3 regions of the Alkalihalobacillus phoenicis genome follow, and region 2 is predicted to be linked to each of the others. Evidence: a T-box and tRNA genes for the amino acid it is inferred to sense, from the RefSeq annotation. Region 2 holds a T-box; the other regions hold tRNA genes.
The links. A T-box is a leader RNA that pairs with one kind of tRNA and senses whether it is charged. The one in region 2 lies ahead of tyrS (tyrosine--tRNA ligase), so its partner is inferred to be a tRNA-Tyr.

Region 1: it encodes a tRNA-Tyr, which carries the amino acid that the T-box ahead of tyrS (tyrosine--tRNA ligase) is inferred to sense. The anticodon was not compared.
Region 3: it encodes a tRNA-Tyr, which carries the amino acid that the T-box ahead of tyrS (tyrosine--tRNA ligase) is inferred to sense. The anticodon was not compared.

The regions. Positions count from the first base shown of each region.
Region 1 is NZ_CP154853.1:2,770,161-2,779,762, reverse strand. It holds rRNA gene AA0017_RS13280 (23S ribosomal RNA) at 1-760, shown strand, start outside; rRNA gene rrf (5S ribosomal RNA) at 973-1,088, shown strand; tRNA gene AA0017_RS13270 (tRNA-Asn) at 1,098-1,172, shown strand; tRNA gene AA0017_RS13265 (tRNA-Ser) at 1,183-1,276, shown strand; tRNA gene AA0017_RS13260 (tRNA-Glu) at 1,308-1,382, shown strand; tRNA gene AA0017_RS13255 (tRNA-Val) at 1,535-1,610, shown strand; tRNA gene AA0017_RS13250 (tRNA-Met) at 1,633-1,709, shown strand; tRNA gene AA0017_RS13245 (tRNA-Asp) at 1,745-1,821, shown strand; tRNA gene AA0017_RS13240 (tRNA-Phe) at 1,849-1,924, shown strand; tRNA gene AA0017_RS13235 (tRNA-Thr) at 1,932-2,004, shown strand; tRNA gene AA0017_RS13230 (tRNA-Tyr) at 2,075-2,159, shown strand; tRNA gene AA0017_RS13225 (tRNA-Trp) at 2,167-2,240, shown strand; tRNA gene AA0017_RS13220 (tRNA-His) at 2,252-2,327, shown strand; tRNA gene AA0017_RS13215 (tRNA-Gln) at 2,345-2,419, shown strand; tRNA gene AA0017_RS13210 (tRNA-Gly) at 2,424-2,498, shown strand; tRNA gene AA0017_RS13205 (tRNA-Cys) at 2,505-2,578, shown strand; tRNA gene AA0017_RS13200 (tRNA-Leu) at 2,616-2,704, shown strand; tRNA gene AA0017_RS13195 (tRNA-Arg) at 2,708-2,784, shown strand; gene AA0017_RS13190 (NupC/NupG family nucleoside CNT transporter) at 3,754-5,049, shown strand; gene AA0017_RS13185 (hypothetical protein) at 5,339-5,506, shown strand; gene AA0017_RS13180 (bifunctional 2',3'-cyclic-nucleotide 2'-phosphodiesterase/3'-nucleotidase) at 5,724-7,829, shown strand; gene AA0017_RS13175 (amidohydrolase family protein) at 8,191-9,501, opposite strand.
Region 2 is NZ_CP154853.1:436,830-446,431, reverse strand. It holds gene AA0017_RS02035 (ABC transporter ATP-binding protein) at 1-265, opposite strand, end outside; gene AA0017_RS02030 (ABC transporter ATP-binding protein) at 258-1,283, opposite strand; gene AA0017_RS02025 (ABC transporter permease) at 1,298-2,221, opposite strand; gene AA0017_RS02020 (ABC transporter permease) at 2,241-3,143, opposite strand; gene AA0017_RS02015 (glutathione ABC transporter substrate-binding protein) at 3,497-5,113, shown strand; gene AA0017_RS02010 (LrgB family protein) at 5,186-5,869, opposite strand; gene AA0017_RS02005 (CidA/LrgA family protein) at 5,866-6,234, opposite strand; gene tyrS (tyrosine--tRNA ligase) at 6,324-7,559, opposite strand; T-box leader at 7,616-7,826, opposite strand; gene AA0017_RS01995 (transglycosylase domain-containing protein) at 7,967-9,602, shown strand, end outside.
Region 3 is NZ_CP154853.1:871,282-880,883, forward strand. It holds gene AA0017_RS03925 (ATP-dependent helicase) at 1-1,081, opposite strand, end outside; tRNA gene AA0017_RS03930 (tRNA-Gln) at 1,252-1,323, opposite strand; gene comGA (competence type IV pilus ATPase ComGA) at 1,434-2,477, shown strand; gene comGB (competence type IV pilus assembly protein ComGB) at 2,474-3,517, shown strand; tRNA gene AA0017_RS03945 (tRNA-Ala) at 3,637-3,712, shown strand; tRNA gene AA0017_RS03950 (tRNA-Ser) at 3,743-3,835, shown strand; tRNA gene AA0017_RS03955 (tRNA-Met) at 4,002-4,078, shown strand; tRNA gene AA0017_RS03960 (tRNA-Asp) at 4,297-4,373, shown strand; tRNA gene AA0017_RS03965 (tRNA-Tyr) at 4,392-4,476, shown strand; tRNA gene AA0017_RS03970 (tRNA-His) at 4,485-4,560, shown strand; tRNA gene AA0017_RS03975 (tRNA-Gln) at 4,590-4,664, shown strand; tRNA gene AA0017_RS03980 (tRNA-Gly) at 4,669-4,740, shown strand; tRNA gene AA0017_RS03985 (tRNA-Leu) at 4,761-4,849, shown strand; tRNA gene AA0017_RS03990 (tRNA-Arg) at 4,867-4,943, shown strand; tRNA gene AA0017_RS03995 (tRNA-Gly) at 5,123-5,193, shown strand; tRNA gene AA0017_RS04000 (tRNA-Lys) at 5,256-5,328, shown strand; tRNA gene AA0017_RS04005 (tRNA-Leu) at 5,341-5,422, shown strand; gene yidD (membrane protein insertion efficiency factor YidD) at 6,385-6,627, opposite strand; gene comGC (competence type IV pilus major pilin ComGC) at 6,838-7,179, shown strand; gene comGD (competence type IV pilus minor pilin ComGD) at 7,166-7,627, shown strand; gene AA0017_RS04025 (prepilin-type N-terminal cleavage/methylation domain-containing protein) at 7,608-7,928, shown strand; gene AA0017_RS04030 (prepilin-type N-terminal cleavage/methylation domain-containing protein) at 7,915-8,361, shown strand; gene comGG (competence type IV pilus minor pilin ComGG) at 8,354-8,725, shown strand; gene AA0017_RS04040 (shikimate kinase) at 8,726-9,232, shown strand; gene AA0017_RS04045 (YqzE family protein) at 9,270-9,461, shown strand.

The sequences.
Region 1 (9,602 bases), 2.3 Mb from region 2:
AGCGCTAGCTTCGGTGGAGGCGTCGGTGGGATACTACCCTGACTGTGCTGACATTCTAACCTCGGACCGTGATCCGGTTCAGGGACAGTGTCAGGTGGGCAGTTTGACTGGGGCGGTCGCCTCCTAAACAGTAACGGAGGCGCCCAAAGGTTCCCTCAGAATGGTTGGAAATCATTCGTAGAGTGCAAAGGCAAAAGGGAGCTTGACTGCGAGACCTACAAGTCGAGCAGGGACGAAAGTCGGGCTTAGTGATCCGGTGGTTCCGCATGGAAGGGCCATCGCTCAACGGATAAAAGCTACCCTGGGGATAACAGGCTTATCTCCCCCAAGAGTCCACATCGACGGGGAGGTTTGGCACCTCGATGTCGGCTCATCGCATCCTGGGGCTGAAGTAGGTCCCAAGGGTTGGGCTGTTCGCCCATTAAAGCGGTACGCGAGCTGGGTTCAGAACGTCGTGAGACAGTTCGGTCCCTATCCGTCGCGGGCGCAGGAAATTTGAGAGGAGCTGTCCTTAGTACGAGAGGACCGGGATGGACACACCGCTGGTGTACCAGTTGTTCCGCCAGGAGCATCGCTGGGTAGCTACGTGTGGAAGGGATAAGTGCTGAAAGCATCTAAGCATGAAGCCCCCCTCAAGATGAGATTTCCCATGGAGTTAATCCAGTAAGACCCCTTAGAGATGATGAGGTTGATAGGTCTGGTGTGGAAGCGTGGCGACACGTGGAGCTGACAGATACTAATCGGTCGAGGACTTATCCATTATTATTCTTGACATCATGTTTTATCGATTATCTAGTTTTGAGAGAACTCTCAAACAAAAGAATAAATTTCATCAAGAATTGATTTGGCAAAGAGAACCAAGAAATTCGAGGAAGCGACTGACTGAAAGAATGAAGTGTACACCCGTACACGACATGACTGAAGGAGGGAAGCTGACGAAGAAGTTCGCCGGTTATCTGAAGCCAAAAAAAGTCTGGTGGCGATAGCGAAGAGGTCACACCCGTTCCCATGCCGAACACGGCCGTTAAGCTCTTCAGCGCCGATGGTAGTTGGGGGCTTCCCCCTGTGAGAGTAGGACGTTGCCAGGCATATATTATTCCACAGTAGCTCAGTGGTAGAGCAATCGGCTGTTAACCGATCGGTCGTAGGTTCGAGTCCTACCTGTGGAGCCAAGATTTATTCGGAGAGCTGTCCGAGTTGGCCGAAGGAGCACGATTGGAAATCGTGTAGGCGGTGTAGAACCGTCTCGAGGGTTCGAATCCCTCGCTCTCCGCCAGAAAATACTCGGATTTATATAAATAACAGATGGCCCGTTGGTCAAGCGGTTAAGACACCGCCCTTTCACGGCGGTAACACGGGTTCGAATCCCGTACGGGTCACCAACTTTTAAACTGAAGCCTAAAAGGCAGTTGTCAAAGAGAAGCGAAAAGGTCGAGGATAGGAAGTGTTCGAAAGAAGGAGCGTACATCGTACGTGACTGAAAGAGAAACACGAACTAGACGAAGAGATTTGAAGCTTATCTGAAGACAAATATGGAGGATTAGCTCAGCTGGGAGAGCACCTGCCTTACAAGCAGGGGGTCGGCGGTTCGATCCCGTCATCCTCCACCATTTAAATTTATCTTAATAATATCGCGGGGTGGAGCAGTCTGGTAGCTCGTCGGGCTCATAACCCGAAGGTCGATGGTTCAAATCCGTCCCCCGCAACCAATATTTATTTATAGTAATATAACCAATTTATACTTGGTCCGGTAGTTCAGTTGGTTAGAATGCCTGCCTGTCACGCAGGAGGTCGCGGGTTCGAGTCCCGTCCGGACCGCCATTATATCATAATATAAAATACATATTTGGCTTGGTAGCTCAGTCGGTAGAGCAATGGACTGAAAATCCATGTGTCGGCGGTTCGATTCCGTCCCAAGCCACCATTCTAATGCCGGCCTAGCTCAATTGGTAGAGCAACTGACTTGTAATCAGTAGGTTGGGGGTTCAAGTCCTCTGGCCGGCACTCTAAAAAATTTATAATAAAAAGTTGTTGATTTTTTATAGCAATTGAGGTATTATAAATAGTGTCGTTTGGAGGGGTAGCGAAGTGGCTAAACGCGGCGGACTGTAAATCCGCTCCCTAAGGGTTCGGCGGTTCGAATCCGTCCCCCTCCACCATTTATGTAGGGGCATAGTTTAAAGGTAGAACGAAGGTCTCCAAAACCTTTGGTGTGGGTTCAATTCCTACTGCCCCTGCCAAATTTAATATGGCGATTGTGGTGAAGTGGTTAACACATCGGATTGTGGTTCCGACATTCGTGGGTTCGATTCCCATCAGTCGCCCCATTTTTCTTTTGAAATATTGGGCTATGGCCAAGCGGTAAGGCAACGGATTTTGATTCCGTCATGCGTTGGTTCGAATCCAGCTAGCCCAGCCAATATGCGGAAGTAGTTCAGTGGTAGAACACCACCTTGCCAAGGTGGGGGTCGCGGGTTCGAATCCCGTCTTCCGCTCCAATTGATGGCGGCATAGCCAAGGGGTAAGGCACGGGTCTGCAAAACCTTTATCCCCGGTTCAAATCCGGGTGCCGCCTCCATCGATTATTTCTTTATATCTGCCTACATACCTAAAATGCCGGGGTGGTGGAATTGGCAGACACACAGGACTTAAAATCCTGCGGTAGGTGACTACCGTGCCGGTTCAAGTCCGGCCCTCGGCACCATATGCGCCCTTAGCTCAGCTGGATAGAGTGTTTGACTACGAATCAAAAGGTCGGGAGTTCGAATCTCTCAGGGCGCGCCATTTTATTTAACACAAACGATTCTGAAAAGAGATCGTTTTTTTATTTATTCAAATCCATAACATAACAGATTGATAAAAAATGATAGGCGACTTGTTCTTTTATGAGAGAGCAGTCGCTTTTTTTATTAGCATAACCGCTAGTTATTCCATAAATGATTTAAAAGTGGCTGATCGGTAGCTGTAAAAAGCAGCAGTAAGGAATCTTCTTACTGCTGCTTTTCTTCAATTTATTGAATCGGAGCCGAGGTGTTTACTTGTTCGTGATTTCTTTACGGCGTTAGCTCAGTTGTGATGGGTATCACTGCCACCAGCAACAGGTAGATCTAAAGTTTCAGCTAAATCAAAAATTACTTTTTCATTTCATTAATTCCTTGACTATATAAGTCTTTTCGATTTAAATCAAGGGCATCAAGACGCTTTAATAAACGAGTTTGAGTACCCGTACGGTAAGAGTGGATTTCATACGCATCTGCCGATTGGAGCTGGAGGACAAATGGGAGAACAAGAGGCCGAAGTTTTTGTTCTTTCCCTTGATCCAAGGTGTATATGAACAGAGAAGGTAAGGGATAACTTCTTATTACTTGTTAAAGAAATGACTTCTTCACTATAGAAGTAATGAAATCAAGGTTGAAAAGTGGGAACACTTCTTGTATTATTAAAAAGGATAGTTTTTAAAAGATATGACGTCTGACGTCTGATGATAAAAATAAGTGAAAAGGTTTTCAAAGGGAGTGAATTTTAAAAACTCAAAACAAAAGGAGATGGATTTTAGGACATTTATAGAAAAAATAATGATTTGGCTTTTGGGTAAGAGATTGGAAGTACGAAAAGTGTTAATCGATAGATATTTAATTTTACATCAGTAAATTTTTTTGCGAACAAGAGGTCTGACATCTGAAGTCAAGCGAATTTATAAGTGGGTTTCTAGATGATCTGACGTTCTTGTATTAAAAATGAAGGAGATTCATTATGAATGTTATTTGGGGAATCTTAGGTATATTTTTTGTATTAAGCCTTGCCTTTTTATTATCAAACAATAAAAAGAGAATAAATCTTCGTACGATAATAGGAGGTCTAATGATTCAACTCTCCTTTGCATTTATTGTTTTAAAATGGGAAACTGGGCAAAAAATTCTAAGTTGGTTGGCTTTGAAAATTCAAGACATTATTAATTATACAAATGAAGGAATTGGTTTCTTATTTGGTGGGTTGATTGGTAATGAAAGTATCGGCTTTATTTTTGCATTTCAAGTTTTAACCGTTATTATCTTTTTTTCATCGCTTATTTCTGTCCTGTATTATCTCGGAATTATGCAATGGTTTATTAAAATTATTGGCGGAGGGCTTTCAAAGTTACTTGGGACAAGCCAGGCAGAATCGATGTCCGCTGCTGCAAATATTTTTGTTGGTCAAACAGAAGCTCCACTTGTTATCCGTCCATACATTGCAAAGTTAACCCAATCAGAGCTCTTTGCAGTTATGACGGGTGGTCTTGCTTCTATTGCAGGATCAGTCCTAATCGGGTATTCATTATTGGGCGTTCCACTTGAATATCTTTTAGCAGCTAGCTTTATGGCAGCACCAGCCGGTTTAATTATTGCTAAAATTATCGTACCTGAAACAGAAACAGTAACGGAGCTGAGAATGGCTGCCAATACAATTGAAACGCAGCAAGAACTTGAAACAGCAGCTACAGCTGAAATACAACAAGATCTTCCACTTGAAGAAAAAATAGAGGTGGAAGAGGAAAAACCAGCCAATGTAATTGATGCAGCGGCAAGAGGAGCATCTGATGGTTTAATGCTTGCTTTAAATGTAGGAGCAATGTTGCTTGCATTTATCGCTTTAATTGCTTTAATGAATGGAATTCTTTCCGGAATCGGTGGTTGGTTCGGCTTTGAATCATTATCATTAGAATTGATTTTAGGTTATGTATTTGCTCCAATTGCTTTTGCCGTTGGTGTACCATGGAATGATGTCCTTCAGGCTGGTAGTTTTATTGGACAAAAAATTGTTTTAAATGAGTTTGTTGCATACGCTGCGTTTGCTCCTGAAATGGCAAATTTATCAGCAAAAACGAATATTGTTGTGAGTTTTGCTCTTTGTGGATTTGCAAATCTAGGATCACTAGCGATACTTATTGGTGGTTTAGGTGGTCTTGCCCCGAATAGACGAAAAGAAATTGCTAATTTTGGAATTCGTGCTGTTATTGCAGGATCATTAGCTTCACTTTTAAGTGCTGCAATTGCAGGGATGTTATTATAGTTTATTTTAAATGATATCAAAGGGGGGAATACATGATTGGAAGATAAGATAGTTTAGGGAGAAATAAAAGTTAATTTTCACAAGAAAATAATATGGTTTTATAAACATAAGATTCAAAAACTATTAAGAGGGTGATTATATTGTGCTAATTATCCTCTTTATAGTTAACTTATCAATACTTCATTTTTTTGAAAGAAAGGAATGAAGATGAGCCATTTAAAGAAACATAATATTTTCTTTTTTTTTGGGGTGTTTGTAATCGCTTTCTTATTGATGGGAAGAAGCGAGTTTGCCTAAGCACATTGGGCTTATTAATGATAATCGTTCGGAAAAAGAAAATGTACTCTTTCTTAGTGCGGGAGGTGAGATTTCGCCATCATTGATGTCAGGGCTTTGGTTTGGCGAGCATATGATTGTCCCTTTAAATGAAGGGCGTACTGTCGATATTAGTCAGTAATCTATATCATTCATGCAGAGTAGTTGTTGAATGTTCATCTACGACTTTATTTTTTGGAATATTGGATAAATTAAAGGGAGGAAACGAATATAATAACCGTTGAAAAACGTGGTACGATAATATAATTTGATGATTTTCAAAATATCGTATTGTTAAGAGTGGTATAGGAAGTTTAGTAGCTTTAAAGATTTAGATTTCGTAGAAGATGAGGAGAAAGATGATGAAAATAAATAAATTCTTAAGTACATGTTTGGTCGTATTAATTATATTTAATGTATTTACTTTAACTATGCCAAGAGCTTCTGCTGAAACTGGAGGAGGTCTGTTAAACCTTAGAATTATGGAAACCACTGATCTTCATGTTCATCTTGTAAACTATGATTATTACCGAGATGAGTTAACTGATGAATATGGATTAGCTAAAACAGCAACGTTAATTAAACAAGCTAGAGAAGAAGTGAAAAATAGTTTACTCTTTGATAATGGTGATTTAATTCAAGGAAATCCGCTAGGTGATTACATGGCTAACATAAAAGGGTTAGAGGAAGGAGAGATTCACCCTGTTTATAAAGCTATGAATTTACTTGACTACGATGCAGGAAATATCGGAAACCATGAATTTAATTATGGTTTGGATTTTTTAGAGAAAACGTTAAATGGTTCAAACTTTCCATATGTAAATGCTAATGTGTATTTTGCTGATGATAGTGAGGATAAAAATTATTTTACTCCTTACCTTATTTTAGACCGTATGTTTGTTGATCAGAGTGGAGAAGAACATGCATTAAAAATAGGGGTAATAGGATTTGTACCTCCTCAAATTATGCAATGGGATAAAGCACATTTAGAAGGAAAAGTCATTGCGAAGGATATCGTTGAAACAGCAGAAAAATTTATCCCACAAATGAAAGAAGAGGGCGCCGATCTGATCATTGCTATACCTCATTCAGGTTTTGAAAAAGGAATGCCAAAGGAAAAGGCAGAAAATGCAGTCGGATATTTAAGTACAGTTGATGGAATTGATGCTATTTTATTCGGTCATTCACACTCTGTATTTCCTGGACAAGGCTTTGATGATATTGAAGGAATTGATAATCAAAAAGGAACAATTAATGGCGTTCCATCTGTTATGCCAGGATTTTGGGGGAATCATTTAGGGGTTATTGATTTAGTTTTAGAACAAGTGGATGGAGAATGGAAAGTAGTTGATTCTCAATCTAGTGCTTTACCTGTTTTTGATAGTGAAGAGAGAAAAGCGTTGGTAGAAGCTGATCAAGGGATTGTAGAAGCTGTTAAACATGAACATGAGGGAACGTTAGAATATGTTCGTGGCGATGTTGGGGAAACAACGGATCCTATTCATAGTTATTTTTCTCTTGTTCAAGATGATCCATCGATCCAAATTGTCACAAATGCTCAAAGGTGGTACGTAGAAAAATATATTCAAGGGACAGATTATGAAGGAATTCCTGTTTTATCAGCTGGGGCCCCATTTAAAGCGGGTGGACGAGGGGGCCCAGATTACTATACAGATATAGAAGAGGGAACGATTGCGATAAAAAATGTGGCTGATTTGTATGTTTACCCAAATACACTAATGGCGGTTTTATTAGACGGCGCTCAAGTAAAAGAATGGATTGAAATGTCAGCTGGTCAATTTAAACAAATTGATCCAAATACATCGGAAGAGCAAGTACTATTAAATCCCGAATTTCCTTCTTATAATTATGATGTTATGGATGGAGTTACTTATCAGATTGATATAACACAACCTCCAAAATACGATCCTAGTGGAAATGTAGTTAATCCGGATTCGAATCGCATTGTCAATTTGCTTTATGAGGGGCAAGAAATAACAGCTGAACAGCAATTTATTGTTGCTACAAATAACTATCGTGCAACTGGTGGTGGAAACTTCCCTGATGTAGATGGTAGTAATATTATTATTGAATTTCCTGATGAGAGTCGTCAGATCGTTATAGAGTATATCTTTGACCAACAAACGATTAATCCATCAGCTGATAATAACTGGACTTTTGCCCCTATAAAAAGTGATGTACTTGTGACATTTGAAAGCTCACCAAGTGCCAAAAGTTATGCAGAGCAAATGGAACATATTCAATATTTAGGTACATTGGACAACGGTTTTAGCAAATACTCAATTGAATTATCTGTTGGTGATCAGGAACTAATAGAGGAACAATTGGAAGATTTTAAGGAATCAAGTCGTTTTTTGTTAATAATTCTGTTTATTGTAATAAGCGTTCTTCTAGTTGGAGGACTTGTTTGGATTGGAATAAGTAGAAAGAAGAGCATTAAGTAAATAATTAATACTCAACTCAGAATGGACACTATAAATCCCCTAGAAGAAGTGAATGTTATTCGAACTTCGGGGATTGGTGTCCTTTTATGCTATAGAAGTCTAACTAAGGTATTAATGAAGAAAATCTATCTTATAAATAGGGCTGCTAATAATATTCGTTTTAAGAAGTGCTTTTAGATGTGTTTCAAAAAAATACGAGCAAACCTTGTATTGGTAACACACTCATAATTACGTTACTAGTAACTATTAATTTAAGAGGGATTGAACTGGATTTATAAGCAATTTGAATAAAAGTACAAGCACGATTAAACATGAATTTTTGAAATAAATATAGTGAATTAGCCCAATGACCTTTATGAGATTAACGAATAAAGGTCTGATGCAATCGATTGACTTCTGCAATGATTCTCTCCTCATCGATCGTTAAACACTGCCTATCCTTTACAACTTGTTTACCACCGATAAAGACGTCACAGACATCTCGTCCGTTAGCTGCATACAATAAATGCGAATACGCTTCACTCAGTGGTTGTAAATGAGGTTTGTCTACGGGATTAATAGTGATAAAATCAGCATGCTTCTTTGTTTCAAGAGAACCGACATGACTCATACCGATCGCCTCTGCACCGACTCTAGTGGCAAGTGAGAGCACAGTTTCAGCTGGAAGTTTCGTTGCATCTTTGTATAACCCTTTTTGAAGAAGTGCTGCTGTTCTAACCTCTTCAAACATGTCAAAGTTATTATTAGAAGCAACTCCATCTGTAGCAATTCCGACTTTTATTCCTGCCTCAAGAAGCTTTACAACATCAGCAACTCCTGAACCAAGCTTCAAATTGCTAATAGGATTATGGGCGACGCGAACTTCATATTCTTTGAGTAAGCCTCGCTCTTCATCGTTTAGAATAACACCATGTGCTATAACTGTTGGCTGATCAAATAGGCCGGATCGACGAACATGCTCGACAGGACGTACTCCATACTTTTGGTTGATTTCTTCAATTTCTCCATCTGTTTCAGAAAGATGAATATGGACCATTACGTTATTTTCTTTTGCAATCCGTGCACTTTCTTCTAATGCTTCAAATGTACATGTATAAGGACTATGTGGGGCAACCATTGTTGTGAGTCGACCATCGGCGTACGATTTATATTTTTTCGCGAAGTTTTCAGCTGTTATTAAATTTTCACGTTGTTGTGATTTAGTACCAAGACTAAAGATTGTATGGGAAAAGGCACCTCTAATCCCTGAATCACCTAAAACGGCCATTAGTTGATCACCATCGAGCCCAACCGGATTAAACATATCAGAAAAAGTCGTCGTACCCGATTTTAACATTTCTAACACACCGAGTAATGTACTAATAGAAGCCATTTCCGTTGTGAATTGTTTTTCTAAAGGCCATATTTTTTCATTTAGCCAAGGTTTCAACAACATATCATCGCCAATTCCTCTTAAAATCGTCATCACAATGTGAGAGTGAGTATTAACGAGTCCAGGCATGACCCATTTTCCTAATAGATCAACGACTTGATTAACATCGGTTAACTGAGCACTAGTATAGGAGCCGATATAGGAAATGACCTGATCTTCAACAATCATAAGTCCATTTTCAAATACTTCATTGTTAAGATTCATTGTGAAAAATTTAGCATTTATGTAAGCTGTTTTCATTTTAGTACCTCCAGAGAGTTCTTGAATTAATTTCCAATATATTGTGCGTAAGGAATACTACGCTAATTTTTAATAGAAAAAAGATAAATAGAGAATGAAGG
Region 2 (9,602 bases):
GCGACGTACTAAGTGAAAGCAAATCTTCCCCTTGAAAATTAACACTACCGGAATACGGATTATCAAGCCTTAAGATCGCACGACCCGTCGTTGACTTTCCACAACCAGATTCACCAACAATACTAACCGTCTCCCCTTCTTTAACGGTAAAAGAAATGTCATCCACAGCTTTTACATGGTTAACCGTTCGTCCAAAAATCCCACCCTTAATCGGGAAATACTGTTTTAACTCTTTGACTTCTAATAATGTTTGCTGTTCACCCATTTACGTTCACTGCCTTCCCTGCATTTTCCCATTCATCTGTATGAATCCAACAACGAACTTTTTCTCCATTCGATAATTCCTCTAACTCTGGTAGTTTCTTCGTACACATTTCCTTAGCAAACGTGCATCTTGGTGCAAATCGGCACCCTTCAGGCAAATTAAATGGGCTAGGTACAGAACCAGGAATAATCGCTAAATCTCCTTCAACGTCTTCATCATGTTTTGGTACCGAATTTAACAATCCAATCGTATAAGGATGTTTCGGATCAGTAAAAATCGTTTCGACCTCTGCATATTCGACCACTTTCCCACAATACATGACGGCGACCTTATCACACATCTCGGCAACAACACCTAAATCATGGGTAATGATCATCAAGGATGTTCCTAGCTCTGATTGAAGGTTTTTAATAAGCTCTAATATTTGAGCTTGAATCGTTACATCTAATGCTGTCGTCGGTTCATCAGCAATTAATAATTCTGGATTACAGGCAAGTGAAATCGCAATCATAACACGCTGACGCATCCCCCCAGAAAGTTCAAACGGGTATTGTTTCGCTCGCTTTTCAGGTGAAGGAATTCCTACTAGTTTCAACATGTCCACTGCTTTATTCCAGGCCGCTTTCTTATCCAGTTTTTGATGAATACGTACAGATTCAGCAATTTGTTCCCCACATGTTAAGGTTGGATTTAAAGAAGTCATCGGCTCTTGGAAAATCATTGAAATGTTATTTCCGCGAATTTTACGCATTTCTTTTTTACTTTTATGAACGAGGTTTTCCCCTTTAAAAATAATTTCGCCTTCTTTAATTTTTCCAGCTGGCTCTTGTAAAAGACGAAGAATGGAAAGCGACGTAATACTTTTACCCGAACCAGACTCTCCAACAATTCCTAACGTCTTCCCTTTTTCAATTGAAAAATCAACTCCGTCTACAGCTTTGACCTCTCCATCACCAGTAAAAAAGGAAGTACATAAATTTTTCACTTCAAGTATATTCTCATTTTTTGTCATAGTCATTGAATGCCACCACCTTAACTTAAGTCCACACGTTTATTTAAGAATCGATATGATATATCTACAGCTAAATTGACGAATACAAATAATAGGGCACAGACTAAAATAGCTCCTTGTACCATTGGAAAATCATGAGCTCGAATCGAATCAACGATCAAACGCCCAAGTCCATTAATCGCAAAAACTTGCTCTGTTACAACAGCCCCTCCTAATAATGAGCCAAACTGTAAACCAACTACTGTTACAACTGGGATAAGTGCATTACGGAGAGCATGTTTATAAATCACAACTTTTTCCGAGACACCTTTTGCATGAGAAGTACGGATATAATCTTGGTCCAACACTTCTAACATCGCTGAACGAGTCATCCTAGCAATGATCGCTGCTCCGACCGTCCCTAAAGTGATCGTTGGCAAAATCATTTGTTGCCATGTTCCCCAACCAGCTACTGGTAAGATACCAAAATTTACAGAGAAAACATAAATTAACATAATCCCAAGCCAGAAGTTAGGCATTGATAAACCAAATAATGCAATTAACATTAAACCGACATCTGAAAAAGAATATTTTCGAGTTGCTGAGATAATTCCGGCAATAAGTCCAAACACAACAGCTAGAGCTGTACCGAGGATAGCCAATTGAGCCGTAATCCAAAAGCGTGAATCAAAAATTTCTTGAGCGACCGGTCGATTTGTCCGAATTGAATTTCCTAAATCTCCAGTAACCGCATTCCCAATGAATCGTAAATATTGTTGATGTGGTGGATCATTTAAACCAAGATTTTCTCTCATTTGTTCAATTTGTTCAGGATTCGCATTCTCTCCAGCGATAATTCGAGCCGCATCACCTGGAATAAGATACATCATTAAAAATACAGCTAAGGTCACCCCGATTAATACAGGAATTGTTTGGACAATTCTTCTTATTATAAATAAAAACATGTTCGTTCACCTTCCTATCTTAATTCTTTGATTTCGGATCTAATGCGTCACGTAATCCATCCCCAAATAAGTTAAAGCCAATAACAACAAATAAAATGGCTATCCCTGGGAATAAAGTGACATGCGGTGCTTGAGCAATATAACTACGTCCTTCAGACAACATTCGTCCCCATTCAATGGCTGGTGGCGTAGTTCCTAATCCGAGGAAGGAGAGCGCACTAGCTGTAATAATCGCAGATGCAATATATAAAGTCGTTTGGACAATAATCGGTGACATAATATTCGGTAAAACATGTTTAAAAATGATCCTAAAGTTTGAGGCTCCAACCGCTTTGATCGCATCGATATACTCCAGTTTTTTCACGGTTAATGTTGAACCTCGAACAATCCTCGCAAAACTTGGAATCGCATAAAACGCAACAGCAATCACAACATTTGTTGTACTTGCTCCAAGAATACTAATAATCGCTAACGCTAACAAAATTCCAGGGAACGCTAATAACACATCACAAATTCTCATAATTAATGTGTCGACCCATCTTCCGTAATACCCAGAAACAATCCCTAATAAAATACCAATTATTGCTCCAAGAATGGTAGATGCAATACCAATTGATAATGAAAGCCTAGCACCATACAAAACTCGGCTAAGTATGTCACGTCCTTTATCATCTGTCCCGAACCAATTCTCAAAAGAAGGAGGTTGTAATTTATTCCCATAATCTTGAGTTATGGGGTCATATGGAGCGATAAAAGGGCCTATTATTGCTAAAACCATAAAAAAGATAATGATAATGGCTCCTGCTAATGCTGCTTTATTTTTGGCTAGTTTTTTATAAAAACTATTCCACCTTATCATTCTAGTATTTTGTGGTGTGGGATTATTGATTGCTACTGGTTCCATTTGTGGCTGCTGCTCCATCTCTTTTCATCCTTTCACTCATCAATCAATTAATAATTAAAATAATGTCCTAAAACCTATAGGCAAAATAATTACTTTAGAAAATAATTATGTTCTTCTTCATCCCCCTTTCAGTAAAAATAGATTTTCAATTATGTACTTTAGAAAATCAAAATTATTATAGTATTATTGGATAATAAGGAATAAAAACCTTTATTAACCATATAAACTGGTTTCAAAAGAAAACTAGTTTTTTTATTGAAATACTAACATAACTATTCGAAACTTTCAAAATAATATTGTAAATTATTATTTTTTAAATTATTATATAGTTTGTAATAGTCAAATAATGAACCTTGAAGGGGGACAAACAAATGAAACAAAAAAAGAAATGGCTACTTATGCTTGTGTTTTCTTTTGTAGCAGCCATCGTACTAGCCGCTTGTGGTGGCAATACGGAAACAGAAGGAGACCCATCCGATGATGGAGCAGGCACAGATGAGGCAGACAACACAGAAGAAGTAGTAGGAGAAGCTGCTGAGGGCGGAGAATTAATTTTCGTTACTCCTTCAGATGCTCCAACACTTGACCCTCATGGTGTCAATGATACAGCATCAAATACAGCAACTTCACAAATGCTTGAAAGATTAACAGATTACAATGAGGATGGAGAAGTTATTCCATTACTAGCTGAAAGCTTTGAACCACTTAATGATTTAACATGGGAATTTAAATTAAAAGAAGGAATTAAATTCCACGATGGGACAGACTTTAATGCAGAAGCTGTTAAAGTTTCGTTAGAGCGTATCCTTGATGAAGAATTCGCTTCACCTAAACGAGTTATTCTTGCAATGATTTCAGAAGTAGAAGTTATTGATGATTACACTGTACAAATTTCAACAGAAGAGCCATTTGCTGCACTTCCAGCTCACTTAGCTCATAATGCAGGTTCCATCATTGCTCCTTCTGCTATTGAAGAAGAGAACAACGACGGAAAAACAGTTGATGAAAACCCAATCGGTACTGGTCCATTTAAACTTGACAGCTGGAACCGTGGTGCCGAAATTCTAATGGTGAAAAATGAAGATTATTGGGGTGAAGGTCCATACCTTGACTCAATTAAATTTATTTCCGTTCCTGAACAAGCTACACGTGTGGCTATGTTAGAAAGCGGAGAAGCTCACATTATGTTAGTCGGTGCTTCTGATGTGAACCGTGTAGAAGCAATGTCTCAAATTGAAATCGACCGTGTTTCCGGTACACGTATGGACTATGTCGGTATCAATATGGAAAAAGCACCATTTGATGACAAGCTAGTTCGTCAAGCTGTAGCAATGGCGATTAATAAAGATGATGTAGTTGATGGAATTTTAGATGGACAAGGTGTTCCAGCAGTTGGTCCACTTGCTCCAACTGTTGTTGGTAACCACCAAGACCTTGTGCCACTTCCATATGATGTAGAAGGTGCCAAAGAATTATTAGCAGAAGCTGGTCACGCTGATGGCTTCTCAACAACTATTTATGTAAACGATGGTAGTAAAGAACGTGCTGATATTGCCGAGTTTGTTCAAACTCAGTTAGCTGAGATTGGCATTACAGTTGATATTGAAGTCATTGAGTGGGGTGCTTTCTTAGAGAAAACAGCCGCTGGTGAGCATGAATTATTCGTTTTAGGGTGGACGACAGTAACAGGTGATGCTGACTACGGATTATACAATCTTTTCCATTCTTCACAATTCGGTGACCCAGGTAACCGTTCTTTCTATAGCAATTCTCGCGTTGATGAGCTCCTTGACTTAGGTCGTACAAGTACCGATCAAGATGAGCGTAATCAAGCTTATAAAGAAGTATCTGAAATTTTAGTTGATGAAGTACCAATGATTTATTTACATCACCCAGACTTCGTACACGGAATGAACGGCGTATCTACTGGTTTATTCGTAAACTTCAGTGGTACACCATTCTTCAAAGATGTACAGTTAGCTCAATAAGCTTTCACAAAAAGGCTGCCCAAGGTCAATCATGACCTCGATGCAGCCTTTTTTAATCGTTGAACTCCTACTCTATGAATACAAATAAATAAACAGCGGCGTTAAACAGGTGGCAACAACAGCCATTAATAAAAAGGACAACGTGCTAATGGCACCAGCTTCATCATCGGTCTCCATAAGCCGTGCTGTACCAATTGCGTGTGCTGTCGCTCCCATCGCAATTCCTTTTGCAATGGAATGAGAAACTTTTGCCTTTTTAAAAAGAAAGGGGCCAGTAATAGCCCCAACCATGCCGGATATCGTACAAATCGCCGCCGTAAACGAAGCAATTCCACCATATATATAAGCCAGTTCAATCGCAATTGCTGCTGTTGTGTTTCGAAGTAGCATGGATTTAATGACTTCCATTGGAATATCAAGCAACCATAACATAATTGTTCCTAAAAACATCGCAAGTACCGCAGCAAATGTGAGCCAAAAAAAGATTAATGGAAGAATCTTCAATAATCTTTTTCGGTGCAAATAAAGAGGAAAACTAAGAGCCACAATAGCTGGTCCTAAAAAGTAGTCAATCCATTTGGCCCCGCTGTGGTAATCTGAAAAAGGAATATTAAAAACGATTAAAATACAAATAATGACGGCGGTGCTAAAGAAGACAGGTAATAGAAAACTCCATTTTGTTTTTTTATAAAAATAGAGAGAGCCTAAATAAATGCCAATCGTTAAAACTATCCAAAATAAGGCTGTTATATTCATTGTTGTTTCTCCTGACTCACAAGCCTTTTTTCAATTAACCAGGAAGTAATCAAAATCACAACCATCGTACTCACAATCAAGATTACAAAAATGAATAAACCAGTTAACGACACTAGCTCTGTATATTGAATAATCCCAACAGTGACCGGAACAAAAAAGAGTGGTAGATACATAATTAATGTGTCTGCTCCAGGTTTTCCCCATTTGTATAATTTATCTTTTCCGATTAATAGAGTTAGAAACATGAATGCCATTCCTATTAAACTACCAGGAATAAATGGAAGAAACTTAGAGTGAATCCAAACCCCAAGTGCATTATATAAAGTTAAGATAACAACTCCAACAAACACATAAATCACCTTCATTTTCCCACCCCATTATAAGACGTCCTAAAAAAATTGAGGCTGCTCCAAAGTGTCATCCAAAACGACTTATGGCAGCCCCTTTTCAACAGTTAGACAATTTTAGCGAATTTACGTTTTCCAACCTGAATAATTAAGCCCGGTGTGACATCCACTTGTAGTTGAACATCGTTAACCTTTTCTTCATTCAACTTCACCCCACCATTTTGGATCATACGTCTTGCTTCTCCTTTTGATGATTGAAGTTTTAATTGAACAAGCAAATCGACAATCCAAATTTGAGCTTCACCCTCCCACTTCACTTCAGGAATATCGTCTGGGAGAGCCCCTTTTTGGAACACTGTTTTGAAATATTGGATAGCTTCTTCTGCTTCTTTTTGACCATGATACATCTCTACAAACTTAGCACCTAAGTTCATTTTGGCATCACGTGGATGAACTGTACCGCCTTTTAATCCAGCTTCCAAAGCCTCAACTTCCTCTATTGGTAAGTCTGTTGCGAGTTTGTAGTATTTGATCATCAGTTCATCCGGTATCGACATTGACTTTCCAAAAATTTCATTTGGTGCTTCATCAATTCCAATATAGTTATGAAGGGACTTAGACATCTTTCTTTCCCCATCTAAACCTTCAATTAACGGTAACGTCATGACGATTTGTTTTTCTTGACCATATGCTTCTTGAAGTTGACGGCCCATTAACAAGTTAAACTTTTGATCCGTCCCGCCAATTTCCACATCTGTTTCCATCGCAACAGAATCATAACCTTGCATTAATGGATAGAAAAATTCATGAATCGAGATCGCTTGTCCTGATTTATAACGTTTTTCAAAGTCATCGCGCTCAAGCATTCTCGCAACCGTCACATTTCCAGCAAGGTTAATGACATCTTCAAACGATAATTTCTTTAACCATTCTGAATTGTAATAAAGTGTTGCCTTATCCATATCCAACACTTTTCCGTATTGTTCAACATACGTTTTCGCATTTTCTAACACTTGTTCGTCAGTTAATTGCTTTCGTGTTTCTGATTTGCCAGTTGGATCTCCTATTCTTCCTGTAAAATCACCAATTAACATTTGTACTTGGTGACCTAATTCTTGAAACTGTCTTAATTTATGAAGCACAACCGTATGACCTAAATGGACATCTGGTGCAGAGGGATCCATTCCTAGTTTTACTTTTAACGGCTTACCTGTCACAATCGAGCGAGCAATTTTTTTGCGGAACTCATCTTCTGGGACGATTTCCACAACCCCACGTTGCAATAAATTATATTGGCGCTCGACTTCTTTTTCTTGTTCGGTGGTTAGTTTTAATTCTTCCATCTTCATTCCTCCAACTATTCTTCATTTTTTCCATAAAAAAAACCCTCCTCCCTATACAAAGGGACGAGGTTATCGCGTTACCACCCTAATTGAAGCCTTATTCAAAAAAGCTTCCACTCCATTCGATAACGGCGTAACCGTTTCTTGCTACTCACAAGAAATGCTCCAGGTCCGTAATTCAAACACACTTTGTACTGATTTTCACCAACCATCAGTTCTCTACTTTTTACAGAAGTGTCTTCTACTTTTACCCTTCAACGCACAAATATATAGCTTTACAGAAATACAATTGTTTTCTTTTTACCACATATCTGCTTTTCATGTCAAATAGCAGGAGAAATATGGATGAAAGGATAGGCACTATTGCTATCATATGCTATAATATGGCTGTTATAAGGAGGTTCGATATGAAAAAACTATTTTCAACAATTTCCGAACAATTTAGGTCCTTTACAGATTGGTTACATCGGACAAAAATTATCCGCAGTATCGGCATTACATATCAAGTGCTATGGAATTTATTGCTTATTTTTATCATTTTTGGAGCAATGTCGATCTTTTTTGCCGGTGGAGCATTTGCAGGCTATTTTGCCTCTTTAGTCGCTGATGAACCATTGCGTTCTTCTGAGGAAATGCTCGTAGAAATCTACGACTATGAAGAGACCAGTGAAATATATTTTGCCAATGATGAGTACTTAGGTAAAGTCCCAACTGAACTTGAACGAGAAGAAATCTCTCTTGATCAAGTATCAGAATATGTGATTCAAGCCTTAATTGCAACAGAAGACGAACACTTTTTTGAGCATGAAGGTATTGTTCCGAAAGCCATTTTACGTGCCACATTACAAGAGTTTGCAAATTCTAGTGTTCAAACAGGTGGTAGTACAATCACTCAGCAGTTAATTAAGCAGCAAATTTTAACGAGTGAAGTTTCCTTTGACCGGAAAGCAAAGGAAATTCTATTAGCCATGCGCCTAGAAACGTTTATGGAAAAAGAAGAAATTTTAGAAGCTTATTTAAATGTTGTACCATTTGGCCGAAATGCATCAGGTCGTCAAGTTGCTGGTGTTCAAGCAGCGGCTGAAGGTATTTTTGGGGTCGATGCGAGCGAATTAAATATTCCTCAAGCTGCCTTTATTGCCGGTTTACCACAAAGTCCATTTGGGTACACCCCCTTTACGAGTAATGGAGATGTCAAAGAAAATTTTGATGCCGGTTTAAACCGAATGCGGAATGTCCTAACTAATATGTATGAAGTCGGGTACATTACTGAAGAGGAATATCAAGAAGCTCTCGCTTACGATATTCGCGAAAACTTAACCGATGCAACAGCATCACCTTTACAGGATTATCGTTATTTAACAACTGATATTCTGAATCGAGCAACCGTTATTTTAGCGAAAGAGCAACTTGAAAAAGATGGTATTACCTTAGAAGAGCTTCTTGCAAATGTTGATGAGATTGAAGATGCAGATAAAAGAAAAGAAGAAATCGCTAGAATCAATGAAGAGTATACACAGACGAAAAATGAGTACGAAGCAACAGCAAGACAAGATTTACGCCGTAAAGGATACGTAATTCACACAACCGTCGACAAAGAACTATATGATGCGATGCAGGTTGCCGCTGTCCAAGACAACTCACTATTTGGAAAACCTAAGCAAAGCCGTATAGATAGTTCAATTACCGATCAACAGCAACAGCTTGGCTCTGTTTTAATTGATAATGCTACTGGTGCCATTTTAGCTTTTGTTGGTGGTCGCGATGAAAAAAATTCAACTCAAGATTTTAACTTTGCCACTATGAGGGGTAGGCCAACTGGTTCTACGATGAAACCATTATTAGCCTATGCACCAGGGATGGATTATGGTACCGTTCAGCCTGGTTTTGTAATACCAGATACCCCTCAACGTTATAATGATCGTGAAGCTAAAAACATCTCTAACTTTGAAGGTGGATATAAGGGGCTTCTTACGGTTAGACAATCTTTAGAACAATCCCGAAATGTACCTGCGGTTAGAGCCTTTAATACAGTCCCTAATG
Region 3 (9,602 bases), 430 kb from region 2:
GGAATTCATCGATTGAAACATAATTAAATCTTTGTTGATAACGAGCCCTTAAATGCTCATCTGACTTTAGGAGCTCGTAACAACCGATTAACATATCATCAAAGTCAAACATTTGCTCTTGTATTCTTTTTTCTTCGTATCTTTTATATAAATATTGAACTTTTTCTTCCCATTGATCCGCTGCTTTTACTTGGTCAGGAGAAATTAAATGGTTTTTCCACCAGCTTATTTGCGTTAACGCTTGGTCATAAGCAAAGTCTTTTTCATCAATATCGATTTCACGACCTGCTTCTTTTATTAGTTTGTCCCTTTGCCAATCCATTTTTAACAATTTACTAGAATGCCAACGATCGGGGTGATGGTGTAACAAAATTTTATAAAAAATACTATGAAACGTCCCGACCATTAACTGTTTAAGTGTCTGTTTCGAAAGGTTTGGATAAATTTCCATTCTAGCCTTCATTTCTTTTGCTGCTTTGGCTGTAAATGTGACGAGAATCATTTCTTTTGGAGAAATTTGCTTAACGGTTAACATATAAGCAGCCCTAGTCGTAAGCACTCTCGTTTTTCCACTACCTGCACCTGCCAAAATGAGAAGAGGCCCCTCCGTTGTTTCGACAGCCGACCATTGATTATCATCTAAATATATACCGTTAGTCTGTAATAGGCTTCTATACTCTGATTGATAAGTCATGGTTGTTGACTTAGTAGGTTGAAAATCAGGAATCATCGTTAACGGCTCAGGTTTTTTCCAACTTGAATCATGGGATTCACGTGTTTGAGAAATAGAACGATTTTGTGGGATCGAAAACCCATTTAACGCTTGCTCTTGTTTTTTCGGTTCTTCTTTTTGGGTGGAATATTTTTTTTCGAACGCATTCACTTCATCGACACAACTTAGGGTTGTGGGAGGGTGAAGGAATTGGGCGGGCTCTTCTATACTTAATTGTAGACGCATTTTTTCGCCACAATGAATACAAGTTAACGCCCCTCTAATACCTGCCTTATATAGTTGTTGCCATTCTGAACGATCAATAGTAGGCAAATGAATCACTCGTTTATGATAATAGGCAGTTTGCATGAACATCATCTCCTACAAACTAGCTTCTTTATTTTCCATCTTTATCGTAGCAAATTTTATATAAAAGGTGGAGTTTTTATTTTTTCAATAGGGTAGCATCAATTGATTTTGGACATAAAAAAAGACTGCCCAATGGTCTTATCGACCTTTTGTTGCAGTCTTATTAATAACTGGGCTAGCTGGATTCGAACCAACGCATGACGGAATCAAAATCCGTTGCCTTACCGCTTGGCTATAGCCCACTAGTAAAATGTATTATAACCTAACATTCTCTTTTCATGCAAGATGAAGAGGATTATTTTACTAAATGTCGAATTTAACCGTATCAAAGAATAGAATGGAGGAGTCATTATTGTACGAAGTCGAACAATTGAGTCAAAATCTAATAAAAGAAGCGATTGTTAATCAAGCATCTGATTTGCATGTCATTCCGATTGGTCAAGGTTACTTAGTGCAAATGCGTATTCACGGACAAATCAAATCAGTTAGACGATTACGTATTAAACAAGCCGAAAGATTAATTAGTCATTTAAAGTATCAATCGGGCATGGATATTGGAGAAAGGAGAAAATCCCAAAGCTCGATGATCCCTTTTGTTGACCAAAACAACGCGTATACTTTACGTCTTTCCACTTTACCTGCTACCCCTACCGAAAGTTTAGCGATTCGTATATCGAAACAAAACAGTTCCACAACGATTCAAAACCTTCCCCTTTTACCAAAACAGCTTCCTTCCTTATTCCAAGCACTTCAATACACATACGGACTTTTACTCATTACAGGGCCAACAGGTTCTGGCAAAACAACGACTCTTTATTCTCTATTAAATGAGTTTATTTCGCAAAAGAATAGAAGGGTTATTTCAATTGAAGATCCGATTGAACAATCAATTGAACAGGCGGTACAAATCCAAATAAATGAAAAAGCGGGAATTACATTTGAAAGTGGTTTACATTCGATATTAAGGCATGATCCAGACGTTATTGTTATTGGAGAAATTCGTGACAAACAAACGGCAGAGTTGGCATTACGTTCAGCTTTAACCGGTCATTATGTGCTTGGCACTTTGCATACTCATGATTGTTACTCGGCGATTATTCGTTTATTGGATTTCGGATTAACTCGAGTTGAGTTAGCGGAAGCGACACGAATGATTATGACACAACGACTCTTTTTACCGATATGTCCTTATTGTGAAGGGGAGTCGACGAAAGAATGTGGTCATTTTCTTTATAGGGAAAGAAAGGCGGTATACGAAACTCTTTCTGCAGAACGCTTAAGGGAAGCGATCTTGAATCAAAAGGTTTCATACCGAAAATTACGAAATGAAGTGAGGTTAGCCTGGGCATTAGGCTATTTAGAGGATGATGAAATAGAAAGGCAGGGGCTATGGTGAAAAAAAGAATAAGATTAAGAAAAGACCACCAGGCGTTAGTGAACCAGCTTGCTCGTATCGCTCAATTGCTTGAACAAGGTTATCCACTTACAATCGCTCTTTCATTTATAAAGTTACATGCTTCTATTGAACATCAACAGTTGTATACAAAAGTAGAATTAGATTTAAAAGCGGGTGTAAGTGTTTCGGAAGCGTTTGAAGTCTTTTCCTTACCAAACGATGTATTGTCCTTTATTTATTTTTATGAACAACAAGGAGATTTGGCAAAAGGATTTAATCAAGCAAGCGAGCTTTATCGAAAGAAAGAGAAGACGAAAAAGGAGCTATCAAAAATTTTACGTTATCCACTTGTTTTAATTTGGATTACGGTACTGATGAGTTTAATGCTCCAGCAATTCATCGCCCCGCATCTTACGCAAATGTTCTTGAGTTTCCAAGGCTCTCCACCATTTATTACTTCCTTCTTTTTTTCAGTGATTGACTTCATGCCACTTCTTAGCGTCTTCCTTACTATGACCGTATTAGTTATCGGAATATACTATCTGTATGTGATCAAAAAAACGAATGCCTCTAGAAAAATGAACCTTCTCTTAAAAATCCCCCTTATTAAATCATTTATTAAACAAATATTAACGTATTTCTTTGCCTTGCAATTAGGACATTTATTGGAATCTGGTATGTCTGTTCGTCATGCGTTAAGTATTTTTGAGAATCAACATTACTTATCTTTTTTTCGTGAGGAGGTTAGCTTGATAAAAGTGGAGCTCATTCAAGGTCATTCTTTATTTGAGATCATGAGTACACGGACTTTTTTTATGGGTGAGCTTGCATTAGTAATCGAAAATGGAGAGAGAACAGGGTACTTAGGGAAAGACTTACAATCCTATAGTGAGTTGCTATTTTTTGAATTGGAAGATAAAATTCAAAAGTTGTTTGCGATGATTCAACCGGCGTTTTTTATTTTGATGGGTGGTTTTGTATTATTTCTATTCTTAGCGGTAATGCTACCTATGTTTACGTTAATTGGAACGTTAAATTAATGGGGAAAATCGGAAGTGGAAAAATTTTTTCGAGAAATTTCAAAAAAGGTATTGCAGGTTATAAATGTTTCGTGGTATAGTAATAAACGTCGCTGAGACATCAACAAATTAAGCGATACGGGGCCTTAGCTCAGCTGGGAGAGCGCCTGCTTTGCACGCAGGAGGTCAGCGGTTCGATCCCGCTAGGCTCCACCATGGAATATTACATATCATATATTCTAATTCGGAGGAATACCCAAGTCCGGCTGAAGGGATCGGTCTTGAAAACCGACAGGCGGGTTAAACCGCGCGGGGGTTCGAATCCCTCTTCCTCCGCCATATTTACTTCAGCACTTAATAGCTATATAATAATGCGGGGTGGAGCAACGAGCATTACATCAATGAGTAATCTCCGAGTAATATCGACGCAGCAACTTCAAAGCATAGCTAGAAGAGGAAGATGTCTTCATCCATGAGAAAACATCATCCATTAACTTTAAAACGACGCGGGGTGGAGCAGTCTGGTAGCTCGTCGGGCTCATAACCCGAAGGTCGATGGTTCAAATCCGTCCCCCGCAACCAATTAATATAGCGATACTACGTAGGATATTCTCCATGCGAGCGTAGATAGTAGTGCTTGGAAAGTGCAACCAAATAAATTCATGATAGCTACGTTGGGTTTTCTACTAGCGAATGATATAAGTAGTACTTGAAAAGTGCAACCAAATAATATAGCGATACTACGTTGAATAAGCTTCATGCGAGCGTAGATTGAAAAATGTACAAGTTTTATACATATTGGTCCGGTAGTTCAGTTGGTTAGAATGCCTGCCTGTCACGCAGGAGGTCGCGGGTTCGAGTCCCGTCCGGACCGCCATTATATTATTTTTATGCTGGAGGGGTAGCGAAGTGGCTAAACGCGGCGGACTGTAAATCCGCTCCCTAAGGGTTCGGCGGTTCGAATCCGTCCCCCTCCACCAGTTATGTGGCGATTGTGGTGAAGTGGTTAACACATCGGATTGTGATTCCGACATTCGTGGGTTCGATTCCCATCAGTCGCCCCATTAATTTAATAAAAAATCCTTATAAATATTGGGCTATGGCCAAGTGGTAAGGCAACGGATTTTGATTCCGTCATGCGTTGGTTCGAATCCAGCTAGCCCAGCCAATATGCGGAAGTAGTTCAGTGGTAGAACACCACCTTGCCAAGGTGGGGGTCGCGGGTTCGAATCCCGTCTTCCGCTTATAAGGTTGTCAATCAATAGCCGGGGTGGTGGAATTGGCAGACACACAGGACTTAAAATCCTGCGGTAGGTGACTACCGTGCCGGTTCAAGTCCGGCCCTCGGCACCATTAAAATATAAGATGATGCGCCCTTAGCTCAGCTGGATAGAGTGTTTGACTACGAATCAAAAGGTCGGGAGTTCGAATCTCTCAGGGCGCGCCATTTTAAATTAAATAAATTTTTACATGCGGGTGTAGTTTAGTGGTAAAACCTCAGCCACGAGCGAAGCTTCTATGAAAAATCAACGAGTTGTCTTGACGCAGCAGGCTACGAAGTGTAAGCTAGAAGAGGAAAAGACATGCAACAGGTGAGCAACATCAATTAAATACCATTTATAATATGCGGGTGTAGTTTAGTGGTAAAACCTCAGCCTTCCAAGCTGATGTCGTGAGTTCGATTCTCATCACCCGCTTTTTTATTTTGTCTTTTTTTATTTACATGATTTATTTTCATTAAGGGTAAGCTATTTTATATGAGCCATTAGCTCAGTCGGTAGAGCATCTGACTTTTAATCAGAGGGTCGAAGGTTCAAGTCCTTCATGGCTCATCATCAACTTAAGCGGGTGTGGCGGAATTGGCAGACGTGCTAGACTTAGGATCTAGTGTCTTTTGACGTGGGGGTTCGACTCCCTTCACCCGCATAAATAAAGGAGAGGCAGTTTTAAGAGCCTCAAAATAGTTAAGTGGATGAGAAGGTGTATTTTTTACCTTTTCATCTTTTTTTGCGTTTAATTAAAGGGGAATGTTATTAGTAATGAAAATGTGTGTGTTGAGGAAATAGGGGTACGCCCTTACACAAATTAGGCATGTATTCCATCATCATTTCCTAGTATGATAGCTGTTTTTAAAAAAAGGAGATACTTACTAATGTCTAAAAATCCATTAACGCTCGTTCCTATTATTAAATTCTATTCAGAAGACGATTCTTCGTTTATTTTCCCCTGAGTTCTATAATTGCCAGAGTGACTTTAGTTCATGGGCACCAAGGGAATCAAAGGAGGCCAATGAAGCCAAAAGCGAGCGAATCAGAGCCACAAAGGGAATCAAAGGCCCTCAATGAAGCCGAAAGCGAGCGAATCAGAGCCACAAAGGGAATCAAAGGCCCTCAATGAAGCCAAAAGCACATGAATCAGAGCCACAAAGGGAATCAAAGGCCCTCAATGAAGCCGAAAGCGAGCGAATCAGAGCCACAAAGGGAATCAAAGGCCCTCAATGAAGCCAAAAGCGAGCGAATCAGAGCCACAAAGGGAATCAAAGGCCCCCCATGAAGCCAAAAGCATATGAATCAGAGCCACAAAGGGAATCAAAGGCCCCCCCAATGAAGCCAAAAGCATATGAATCAGAGCCACAAAGGGAATCAAAGCCCCTCAATGAAACCAAAAGCATATGAATCAGAGCCACAAAGGGAATCAAAGGCCCCCCATGAAGCCAAAAGCACATGAATCAGAGCCTAACAGGGAATCATAGAACCCAAATGAATGCTTAAGTCTGCCAAACAAGTTGGCTTCGGGTTCATGAACTCTCGTGTTGTGTGACATAAGACACAAAATAAGATAAACAAACAAAAAAGGCTCCTAAAAGCTCATCGTAATGAAACTTTTGGTTAGCCTTTTTTGTTTGTCTTCATTTCCGATTTTTCTGGTACGAGGTCAATACCGCCTTTATGAAAAGGATGGCACTTACTTATGCGCTTTATCGTTAACCATCCTCCTTTTAGTGCTCCAAATCGTTGGATTGCTTCAACCCCATAATGAGAACAAGTTGGGTAGAAACGACAAGTTGGAGGGGTAAGTGGGGATATAAACTTTTGATAACCACGAATGAATAATAAAAATAATTTTTTCATTAATTATTTCCCTTTCTAAAAAAAGTGGCAGGAAATGAGGTTGCCTATGTGTAATTATAACAAATATCCAAAAGAAAGGTGGTGTGCAAAAAACGACTTTTTCTTCTCCTCCATTTAGCATCTAAAATTAAGACCCCAAACAAGCTAACCCTTTCCTTATTCACTATCCCAATCATCTACTTTTATTATGAGGTGATAAAATTGAAAAAGATGATTAAAAATGAACGAGCTTTTACGTTAATAGAAATGCTTGTTGTTTTAATGGTGATTTCTGTTTTGCTCCTAATCCTTGTCCCCAATTTAACTCAAAATCAATCAACAGCAAATGATAAAAGTTGTGAAGCGACTGTTCGGCTCGTCCAATCACAAGTGTATGCTTATCAGATTGACGAAGGAGCATTACCAAATGATATGGATGATATTTTACCTTACCTCCATGTAGCAAGTGAAGTCCAATTAGATGATGATGGGAATTTACAATGTCCGAACGGAGATTATCTTGAAATAGGTGACAAAGGTATCATATCTGTTGTAAACAATGAAGATAACTAATAAAAACTGGTCTTCCGGTGGTTTTACCTTGATTGAACTTCTTCTGGTCCTTTCAATCATTTCCATTCTTCTTTTCATTCCTCTTCTTTTTGCAAAATCATTTCAGTACGAACCATCTCCAGAGCAAGTAGCTGAAAGTTTAAAGGAAGATTTGCTTTTGACACAGCATCTCGCGATGTCTAGAGGAAATCATATTAATTTCATAATTGATAACCTTTCAAAAAAGTACGTTATTCGTTATGGGGCGTTTGAGACTATTGTTGAAAAGCCTTATGCAAGGGATGATATGTCCATTTATTTCTTCAGTACCATTAATAACAATAATATTTCGTTTAATCGAAATGGCCATCCCCGCATATCTGGAAGCTTTCGTTTAGAAGTAGGAAGTGAAAAGTTTGTTTTTACGATTCATTTAGGAAAGGGGTGGGTTGAGTATAAAAAAATGTGATGGATTTACTTTAATTGAAGTTCTTCTTTCTTTTTCGTTATTAAATCTCATTTCGCTTATGTTAGTACCAGTCATTATCGAGTTGCAACAGGAAAGGCTAACATTGCGTGAACAAGAAGAAGCATTATATATCTTAGAGGAAGGAATTCATCATTTTATGTTAGAACAGCCGATTCCTGAATTGAAAAATAAGCAATTTGAACAATCGATTAATGAAGATATGGGGGAAATCGAATATTGTTTACAGTGGCAAGCGAGTAATCATAAGTTATATCAGAGTTGTTTATATGCCAAAAGATAACCGTGGAATGACGTTAATTGAGTTGTTGTTGGCCGTCAGCTTAGGTAGCTTATTATTTCTAATCCTTCCGACTATTATGCTCGTCTTTTCAGAGTCGGTTAGGGGAGAGAAAACGACTGATTGGGAAGCGATGGTTTTTTTTAATTTACTCGCTCAAGAGGTAAGAGGGGCCGTTTCCGTAGAAGGAACAGAAAATGGTGTTCGTATTTATAGGAGTGATGGTGTATTAATTTCTATGCAAAGACAGCAAGGTGGGACGATTGTTTTTCAAAAAAACTTTGAGGGTTACGTTCTTATGCAAAGTGAAGTCCATTCTTTTAAATGTGTTAATGTTCAAGAGCTGATAACTTGTACGTTGATAAAGGAAAATGAAAAAACGTATACACGAACGATGGTTGCGGTGCCGTTCGCTTGGGAGGTGGAAAATGAATGAAAAAGCGTTTGTTTTTCCACTAACCTTGATTTTTATTTCTCTTTTAATTTTGGCCATCGCTTTTCAAGCAAATTCGCTCATTCAAGAGAAACGCTTTATTGCTGAGCAAGAGAGAGTTATTCAGCTCCAATCTTTATTACAAATGGCGATTGTTGATTTCCAAAAAAATCCCGACATTTTATCAGAAAGTAAAGTCTTTTCATATGAGCATGGTACGGTTACACTTATTGTAACTCAAAAAAGTAATCCATATGTTTATGAAATTCAGTTTCAAGCTGAATTAATACAAGGGAATACAAAGGTTGGTATAATGATTTATCATGATGATACGAGGTTAGTGGAGGAATATTGGGAGGTTAAATAGGTGCAGCAAATTGTTTATTTGACTGGTTTTATGGGGTCTGGGAAAACAACGGTAGGAGAAGGATTAGGAAAAGCAGTAGGTGTCCAAGTCATTGATACCGATCAATGGATTGAACAAACAGAAGGGGAAACGATTAAAGAGCTATTTCAAACAAAAGGTGAACAGTATTTTCGGGAAAAGGAAACGGAAGCTTTAGCGAAAATTCAACAAACTCCTTTAATCGTTACAACTGGTGGTGGTATCGTTTTAAAGGAGCAAAATAGGGAATTAATGAAAAAAAAGGGGATAGTCGTTTTCCTTGATTGTAAAATCGATGAAATTTTTGACCGTGTAGCAGGGGATTCCACTCGTCCTCTGCTCCAAAATAAAAGCAAAGCAGATATTAAAAAGATTTTTGATGAGAGGAAGACCTATTATTTAGAGGCAGCGACGATCGTTTTTGATACGTCCGGAAAATCGGTCATGCAAATTGTTCAAGAATTAAAAGAAATATTGCTTAAAAAATAATAAAACGGGAAACCTAAAAAGGAAAGAGGTGATCCCGTTGTCTTTTAACGATTACGTAAAATTTGTGACAGAACAACTTGTCAAAAAAATGGACGAACCACGTGTAAAAAAAGAATTGAATACTAAATCAAACGATGAATTGGTAAAACAACCGTTATCAAATAAAGCATTTGGAGTGATTCCATTAGGGATTTCCATGTTTGTTCATCGTAAAAAAAATAATTCCTAATAATTTTCACAAATCCTACGAAACTTAATTGGATTTTACGAATTACAGCAGTTAAAGCATTTACAATTAAGAAGTGAGTCGTATATAATATAACAGTACTCAATTTCAGTAATTGATAAAATGAAAAAAGTTATAATAAGT